Regions from separate parts of the Romboutsia sp. 1001285H_161024_C4 genome, predicted to be linked through region 2. Evidence: riboswitches for the same ligand, from Rfam matches in the RefSeq annotation. Region 2 holds a riboswitch; the other holds the start of a gene.
What was found. Region 2 has a riboswitch for cyclic di-GMP ahead of I1959_RS01295 (flagellar basal body protein). Riboswitches for the same ligand answer to the same signal wherever they lie in the genome.
Positions count from the first base shown of each region.

Region 1 (4,686 bases), on a different contig from region 2:
ACTTCAAAAGGTATGGAATTAGTAAAAGCTATGAATGATAAAGCTCTAACGTTTGTATTATCTGATTTACCAGATTTACCAGGATTTAATCCAGAGGGAGATGCTTTAACAAGATTAGATATAACTGTAAAAAAAGGTTCTTATGTTGTTGGAAAAACAACTATAGCAGGTGAATTCCACACAATGAAAGACTTTAAAGCAGTATTAGAAAATAAAGATACACTATTAGTTGGATCATTAGCAGGAGATGATAGATTTGCTACTTCTATAAAAGTAAGTAAAGAAGGATTTGAAGATGGAACAGCTAATGCAGTAGTATTAGTTGGACAAGATGCAATAGTAGATGGATTAGCAGCATCACCATTAGCAGCTAAAGAAAAAGCTCCAATATTATTATCTCAAAAAGCAGGAGTAACTCCTGAAGTAGAAGCTGAAATGTTAAGAGTTCTTGGAATAAATGGATTAGCAGGAAAGACTATATACATAGTAGGTGGAGAGAGCCAAATATCTAAAGAAGCTGAAGCAAAATTAGCTAAATTAGGAACAAAAGTAGAAAGAATATCAGGAGATGACAGATATGCTACATCTTTAGCTATAGCTGAAAAAGTTGTAGAGGGAGAAAAAGCAGGAGCTGAAAAGCCTGCATTCGTAGTTGGTGGAAACGGTGAAGTAGATGCAATGAGTATAGCCGCATATGCTGCACAAACAAAATCTCCAATAGTAGTAACAAATAAAGCTGCTATAACTAAAGAAGCTAAAGAATTTATGGCTAAGAGAGATATGACAATAGTTGGTGGAACTAGTTCAGTATCTGATGAAGTTAAAGCTGAATTAGACGCTATGGATGATGTTAAAAACAATGTAGAAAGATTATCAGGAGCTGATAGACAAGGAACTAACGCTGCTGTTATAAACAAGTTCTATAATGATAAGACTACAAATGCATTTGTAGCTAAAGATGGATACGGAGTAGGAAAGAGCCATTTAATAGATGCTTTAACTGCAGCTCCTTTAGCAGGAAGCCAAAATGCTCCAATAGTATTAGCTACAAATAACTTATCAGTAGATCAAAAAGAAACTGCTGAATTAAAGTTAACAGGTGTTAAGAAGATAGTTCAAATAGGACAAGGAATAGCAAACACTGTAATAGAAAAGATAGTTGAAATAGTAAAATAATTAAAGTGTTAATATAGATAGAACCTACCTCATGAGAGGTAGGTTTTTTATTATAAAGCCTAAACAATAAATTAAATAACTGTTATGATATAATATATTCAATTAAATAATGTAACACAAAAGGGATTATATAAGGAAAAATTAAATGAGGGAAAAAGTATTACCTAGAAGAAAAAGATAATCCAAAAGCAAGTAACATGAAATTGGGATTAGAAGAAATAGTGATAGATGATGTAGTAGTTGGAGATAAGGTAACTACTATAAAAGGAAAGAATTTTACAGATAGTAGTCATGTGTACGTAAATGATAAGAAAGTAGAAACTAAAAGAATAGATTATGATACTTTAGAGATTGATAATGTAGATGGTATAAAAAAAGTATGTGTCAAGCAACTTGGTAGATATGATGGAGAACTTGGAAGCACAAATGAATATATCGTTAAATAAAAGAGCCTTAAATGGGCTCTTTTTTAATGAGTATAATGTAATATAATTAATTAGCATTAAAATAAAAATTAGGGGTACATATTTAGTATTATTAATGAAATAGTCGAATAAAATAAATAAATAATGTCGAAAAATAAGCGAAAATGTCGCTTGAAATAGGTTGATATCGAAATTATTATGAAATATAATGAATATGAATAAAAATTATTTATTAATAAAATAAATTTATTGTGAATCATATGCAGAAACGTTGAAATATAATCTGTACATGGGCACTTAGATTATATGGAGTTAGTAGTGCAACCGGCTAAATTTGATTCTAGGGGTATATCTAGAAATATTTTTAGTCTATTTTTATGAAAAAATATAAAAATAAGGAGATTAAAAATGAATAAACAAGCAGTAAAGTTTATTAAAACAAAAAAAGCATTAGCAATAGGGTTAACAGCTAGTATAGTATCTACAACATTAGCACCAACATTTGCAGATACAACTAAAGATAAAGTGTTAGCAGGGAATGACAGATACAAAACAGCAACAGCCGTATCTAATGAAGGATGGAAAAGTGCTAAAGAAGTAGTAATAGTAAATTCTAGTAAAGTAGCAGATGCACTTAGTGCAACACCATTTGCAACTCAAAAAGATGCACCAATACTTTTATCTAAAAAAGACACATTAGGGGAAGATACAAAGGCTGAATTAGCTAGATTAAAAGCAGAAAAAGTATATATAATAGGTGGAGAAAACTCAGTAAGCCCAAAAGTAGTAGAAGAATTAAAAGCTATGAACATAGCTGTTGATAGAATAAAAGGTGAAGATAGATACGATACTTCATTAGAAGTAGCAAAAGCTATAGATAAAGCTAAAAATATAGAAGAAGTAACAGTAGTAAGTGGAAATAAAGGACTTCCAGATGCTATAAGTGTAGCACCAGCAGTAGGGGATAAAAATATGCCAGTGATACTATCATCTACAGATAGCCTTGGAAAAAGTGAAGAATGGATAAAATCTCAAGGAATAAAAAAATCTTATGTAGTAGGTGGAGTAGTTAGCGATAAAGTAATGAACAAACTACCTAATGCAGAAAGAATAGCAGGAGAAGATAGACACGAAACAAATGCAAAAGTTATAGATAAGTTCTACAGTGATGTAGAAGTTGAAAATGTGTTCTATGCTAAAAGTGGAATGGGAAATGAAGATCATTTAGTAGATGCTTTAGCAGTTGGACCATTAGCAGCTAAGAAAGATTCACCAGTTGTAATACTTGGAAACAAATTACATACAGCACAAGAAGATGCAATAGCTAGAAAAAAAGTTAAAGAAATGGTACAAGTAGGACAAGGAATAAATGAAAACTCTAAAAAAGCATTAAAAGACACTCAAATAAGAGAAACTTTTGTAGTTAAGACAGTAGCTGAATTAGAAGAAGCTTTGAAGAAAGCTAATCATCACGATGTTATAGAATTTAGACCAACATCAACAATAACTCAGGATTTAACTATAAATAGTGACAAGCTTTTAGAAGTTAAATTCTTTGGAAAATATAGCGGAAAAATAACTGTTAAAGCTAGTAGATCTACTGTTGTTGTAGACAAAGATGCTACATTAAAAAATATTGTAGTTGAAGGAAGTGGAGTTGTAGTTGAAAACAACGGAACTATAGAAGGATTTAAACCAGCAGGTGATACAGTATTAGAAGGAAATAAACCAAACCCACCATCAACTGGAGGAGGCGGAGGAAGTACAACTCCAAGACCACCACAAGATACAACAAAGCCTCGTGTATTAAAATCAAATACAAATGAAAAAGCAGTAGTATTAGAGTTTAATGAAAATATAAATAGCAATGTAGATGATATATCAAAAGAAATAAGCGTAATATCAAAAAACGATGCTACTAGCAAAACAAGTATAGAGAAAACAGCATATATAAAAGAAAATAAATTAGTAGTATTATTTAGCGAAAAATTAGAACAAGGTAGTACTATAAAAGTAAATGCTGATGCTATAAAAGATGACAGTAACAACAAAAATGAAGCAATTGAAATAGAATATAAAGAGAATAAAGAATTAAAACTAGAAAATATAGAATTTAAAAAGGATATTCATAAAATAACTGAATATGGTGTATTTGTAAATCCTAGAACAGTTTTAGATGTAGAACAAGTAGGAGAGAATGATGTATATAAGCTAGATGGAGCTAATTTAACAACAGAATTTAGTGCTCTAGGTGATAAGGTATATTATGATGAAACTGGAAGAACAGTAAATACTGGTTTTGTAAACTTTACTGATGTGGTTGATCAAATTATATATATTGAAACAGGAGCAGAAGATAGTGGATACAATGAAGGTAAAGATATTGCACTAGGAAGATTTGAGCTATATGGAAACCTAGAAGATGGAAGTGTTAATCCTGGAATAGTAAATGCTGAAGTTGACTATGCAAGAGAACACAAGAAGTTAAACTCACTAACAATACCGAAAAATCAATACCCTGGTAATATAAACGTATATGTTGTAAAGCCAGATGTAAAGCCTCTTATTGAATCAAAATATGATCCAGGAGTAGTATTAAAAGAAGAACAAAAAATTATCGATAAGACTTCAATAGGCGTTGCTTCAATACCAAATATTACTGATATAGAGTCATTAAATTATACTATAACAAATCAACAAAAAAATATAAATGGAAATGTTATAAAGGATGATTTTGGAACATTAAATTCTATAGTTTTAAAAAAGGCTACAGAAAATGATGCTAAAGTTACTATAAAAGGATTAGATATTGTGACTCATATGGGTCAAAGTAATCAAAGAAGTAGTATCACTTACACTACATCTAACACGAGTCATAAAGGTATATTAGAAAAATATATAGGTGATAGAGTATTAGAAAAAACATCTACAGAATCAAGTGGAAAAATTAATTTAGATGGTCTAGATATAGATATACTTGGATTTGCAGAGTTTTTCAAAAAACAGAATATAGAGAATGAAAAATATCCAATGCCAGAAGGTACGGAGATAAAATATATAAATATGATATTTACTTTAGAAGTTA
Region 1 covers NZ_JADNAJ010000002.1:24,870-29,555, forward strand. The annotation lists gene I1959_RS03670 (cell wall-binding repeat-containing protein) at 1-1,176, shown strand, start outside; gene I1959_RS03675 (hypothetical protein) at 1,374-1,622, shown strand; cyclic di-GMP riboswitch class II at 1,857-1,940, shown strand; gene I1959_RS03680 (cell wall-binding repeat-containing protein) at 2,010-4,686, shown strand, end outside.
Region 1: linked by a shared signal. The riboswitch ahead of I1959_RS03680 (cell wall-binding repeat-containing protein) and the one ahead of I1959_RS01295 (flagellar basal body protein) in region 2 are both predicted to bind cyclic di-GMP.

Region 2 (4,686 bases):
AGCATAACCAATTGCTACAAAAGAAAGATTAACCCTAGGTGATTTTTACTCTAATAAATTAAATAGTGAATATAATGTTGTATATAGAACAATTGATGAATACATAGATGTTTTTAAAGTTCTTATAAATAATGGATTTAAGATTATAGAAAATGAAATGTTTCTAACTGATAAAAAAACAATACAAAGAAACTGAGAGACACTATTTTATTTTAAAGAGAGGTTAAACAATAAACTTATAACTAAAGTTACAATTTAAATCTTGGATTTATAGAAAGTAGTGTGATTAAAAATGAATGAAAAACAAAGAATAATAGAAATTTTAAAAACCTCAATAGAAGGTATTTCTTACATAATTAAAAATTTAAATACAGACTATGAGTTTATGTCTGAAATTTGTATACAAGCTATTAATACAGTTAAAAATAGCTTTGAAAACGCTAAAAAATGTGACGATAGACTTTATAATCTATCAAATAGTATATTAGAAAAATTAAAAAATCTAAATAAAACAAAAGATACAGATACACTTTATGATTGCCAAGAAATTATTAATATGATAAATGATATGATAGATATTATAAATAAAAATATTAAGGGAAAATATAATATTGTTTTTATGCCATACAATGCATCTATGTGGAATAGTCTTGAAAGTATTTGGAAAGAAGCTAAAGAAGATGAAAATTGTAATTGCTATGTAGTACCAATTCCATATTATAAGTTAATTTATAATAGAAATGGGAATATAGACGCTATATTTACATATGAAGGTGATATGTTGCCTAAATATGTACCTATTACTGATTATAAAACATTTGATTTAGAAAAAATTAGTCCAGATGTTATATATATACACAATCAATATGATGAATATAATAATGCTACTAGAGTAGATAGCAACTATTTTTCTTATAATTTAAAAAAATATACAGATATGCTAGTATATGTTACTTATGGAATATTAGGTACTTATCCAATTTCATTTTATAAAGATTTTTACTCATTTATAGGAACAAGAGAATTTGATAAAGTTGTTGTACAATCTTATGCATTTGCAGACATTGCAGAATATAGTGGGGTAGCTAGAGAGAAATTATTGCCTCTTGGGTCACCTAAATTTGATGCTTTAGTTAGTAGTCTAAAATCAAATACTACAAATGAATATTATAAAAATAAATTTAAAGGTAAAAAGGTATTTTTATGGACTACAAACTTAATGAAAGTTATAAATGGAAGAGATAAAGTATTAGATGAAGTTGAAGAAGTCTTTAATAAAATTAGAAATGATTTAAACTATGGATTAATATATAGACCTCACCCTCTAGAGCTTTCATATGTTAAATCAAGAGCCCCAGAATGCTATAAAAGATATAAAGAGTTATTAAGCTCAGCAAAAAATACAGAAAATATAATTATTGATAATTCACCTAGTTATTACGAAGCTTTTCAAATATCTGATGCACTAATAACAGATAGGTCTTCTGTATTAATTGAATATATGGCTACAGGAAAACCTGTTTTAATATATGACATAGAATTAAACAGAGAATACTATCATGAAAAAGTATTTGATATATTTTCTAATTATATAGTTGGTGAAGATGAAATGACTGTAGATAAATTTATAGATTTAGTAGTCAATAAAAAAGATTACAAAAAAGATAATAGAATTAATGCACTAAATACTGTTCTTTCAAATATTGATGGTAGTTGTGGAGAACAAGTTCACAAACATATAAAGCAGTGTATTGAAAATAATTATTTTTAAAATTTCACAATGATATTAAATACAAAAAGTCATGAATAACTTATTATATTAAGTAACTATTTTTACAAGACTTTTTGTATTTTATTATTAAAAATATTAAGTATTAATTAATACAGGTATATAAATTTAACTATAAGAGTATTTATAATAATTAATAGTTTTACACATATCCCGATAAGTTCATAAAATAAATCTAAATTAAAAGTAGTTAAATTACTACTAAAGTCTTTAATCATTTTTCAAAATTATGAATTTTTATAATATTATATGAACACAATATTAAATTTTCTTTAAAGAAAGAATAAATTTTAATGTTGCAAATGTTATAAAATTTATCTAAGTAAAAACTAACTTTAATATACATTTTATTACTATAATAAGCTTTGATTTATTAATAAGGTAGATAAGTATCATAAGAAATTTTATTAATATAATTGAGTATTAAATCAATATTTATATCAAAAATATCTTTAGGAACTAATATAGATATAAATAAAGTAAATTTTCTAATTTTAATATTTTGAATTTATAAATAAAACTACAGTCATAATTGAAAAAAATAGGAATATTATCTAAATTTATAATATTTATAAATTAATCTGAATAAGGATGTTTAAGTTAAAAATTTTTAGTGTTATAGAGTTTGTTATCTAATATATAATTTGTATTATTTTAATAAAAAATATAAAGTTCTAATTATATCAGCCGTATAATATAAAATAAAATTACACTTTGCGATTTAACCAATAAGTTTAAATATATTTTTAATATTAGTTTGAAAAAAAATAGTAAGAAAATACAAATAAAAACTTGATTAAATGGTAATTATACTATAATATTTAGTGTATGGAAAAAAATGTCGAAAAGTGTAAAAAAAGAACGAAAAACAAAATAGCAAGCTAGAGAAATCTAGTGACGCAAAACTATAGGAGCTAAAGTAGAAACTATGCTAGCCAGTTGCAAAAAACTGTGTGTTTTTGTTTTCGATATATAAGGTTTATAATTTTGGAGAATTATGAATAATATATAAATTATTTTGATTGTTTGTGTCCAAATTATGCATCTCTATTTATCGACGCTGATATTATATAACTCTCTTTAGAGTTATTTTTTTTTGAAGAAATAATATTTTAATAAATCTAATAATTCAATTAAATTATTAAAGTTCATTATGTATTTTACATTTTTTATTATAGGAAAAATTATGTAATAGTATAAATTATATAGAAAAAAATAAGTAAAAGTTTATAATTAAAATAGTAAAAAAATTAAATATAAGGAAACAAATAATAAATATATTGATTTAATTTTATATAAAAAATAATCAAATTCTAGCAATGATAGTATGCTATGTAGTATACAAAATTACTCTTTAGAGAGTGGTTTTTTGATTTATAAAATTAATGGAGGAGAGTAATATGGAAATCTATAATTTAATGAAAATGGGATTAGATGCTACACATTTAAGGAGTAATGCCATTGCAGAAAATATTGCTAACATAAATACTCCAGGGTATAAAAGAAAGTATGTTAGTTTCGAAGATACTTTGAAGAATAAACTAGAAATTCCTAGTATAAAGTTAAAGATTGATAAGGAATCTGTGGTCAGAGAAGATGGGAATAACGTTGATATTGAACATGAGAAGGTTAATCAAGCAGCTACGACATTAGAATATAATGCGTTAGTAAGTCTTACAAATATAAAAATCGCTATGACAAAAAGTATAATATCTGGGAGGTAAATAAATGAGTGTTTTTAGTGGTATGAGAATTAGTGCAAGTGGTCTGACAGCAGAACGTATGAGAATGGATATAATATCTTCAAATGTTGCTAATATGCAGACTACAAGAACTAAAAATGGAGGAGCATATAGGAGAAAAGTAGCTACCTTTGAAGAAAATTATGATGAAAAATTAGGGATGTTAGGAGTTAAAACAAAAAAGATTGAAGAAGATAAATCTCCTCTCAGAAAAATATATGAACCGAATCATCCTGATGCAGACAAAGATGGATATGTAGAATATCCAAATGTAGATTTATTAGCTGAAATGTCAGATCTTATAAGTGCATCGAGAGCTTATGAATCTAATGTAGATACTTTAAATGCTCAAAAAAATATGATATCTAAAGCTTTAGAGATAGGTAGATAGAAAGTAGGTGGTTAAATGACAGGAATAAGTAATATAAATATTAATTCTGATATATTCTCTAATGCTATTAATAATAAGACTACATATAAAGTTAAAGGAAATGAAAAGCCAGACAAGCAATTTGAAGATGTTATAAAGAATGCTATAGGTAAGGTAAATGATAGTATTATAAATTCAAATGAAAAGATAGAAGCGCTTATAAAAGGTGAAGATGTTTCTATGCATGATGTTATGCTATCAGCACAAGAATCTCAAATGTCAGTGCAACTTATGATTGAGATTAGAAATAAGTTATATGATGCTTACCAAGAAATTAATAGAGTGCAATTGTAATTCCTTAATAAGGAGCAGATAGATGAATTTTAAAGAGATAATAGAAAAAATAAAAGATTTTATAAAAACAAGAAAAGAAAAATTTAAGGAAATGAGAAAAGAAAAGAAAATAGCCATTATAGTTGGAGTGATTGCAATTATATTAGCTATAATATTTGGAATTAAGTATAAAAATGATAATAAATATGATGTTCTTTTCTCAGGTTTAGATTCAAATGATGCATCTGTTATAACTAAAGAACTAGAAAAAGAAAAAATTGAAACGAAAATAGAGGGCGATAGTATATATGTACCTAAAGATCAGGTAGATAAGTTAAGACTTGAACTATCTGGAAAAGTTTCAAATGGTTCTAAAGGATTTGAACTTATGGATGAAGGATCATCGTTAGGTCTTACAGATGAGGAATTTGAGGTAAAAAAACAAAGAATGA
Region 2 covers NZ_JADNAJ010000001.1:243,424-248,109, forward strand. The annotation lists gene I1959_RS01285 (class I SAM-dependent methyltransferase) at 1-7, shown strand, start outside; gene I1959_RS01290 (CDP-glycerol glycerophosphotransferase family protein) at 293-1,771, shown strand; cyclic di-GMP riboswitch class I at 2,655-2,736, shown strand; gene I1959_RS01295 (flagellar basal body protein) at 3,190-3,513, shown strand; gene flgC (flagellar basal body rod protein FlgC) at 3,518-3,922, shown strand; gene fliE (flagellar hook-basal body complex protein FliE) at 3,938-4,255, shown strand; gene fliF (flagellar basal-body MS-ring/collar protein FliF) at 4,278-4,686, shown strand, end outside.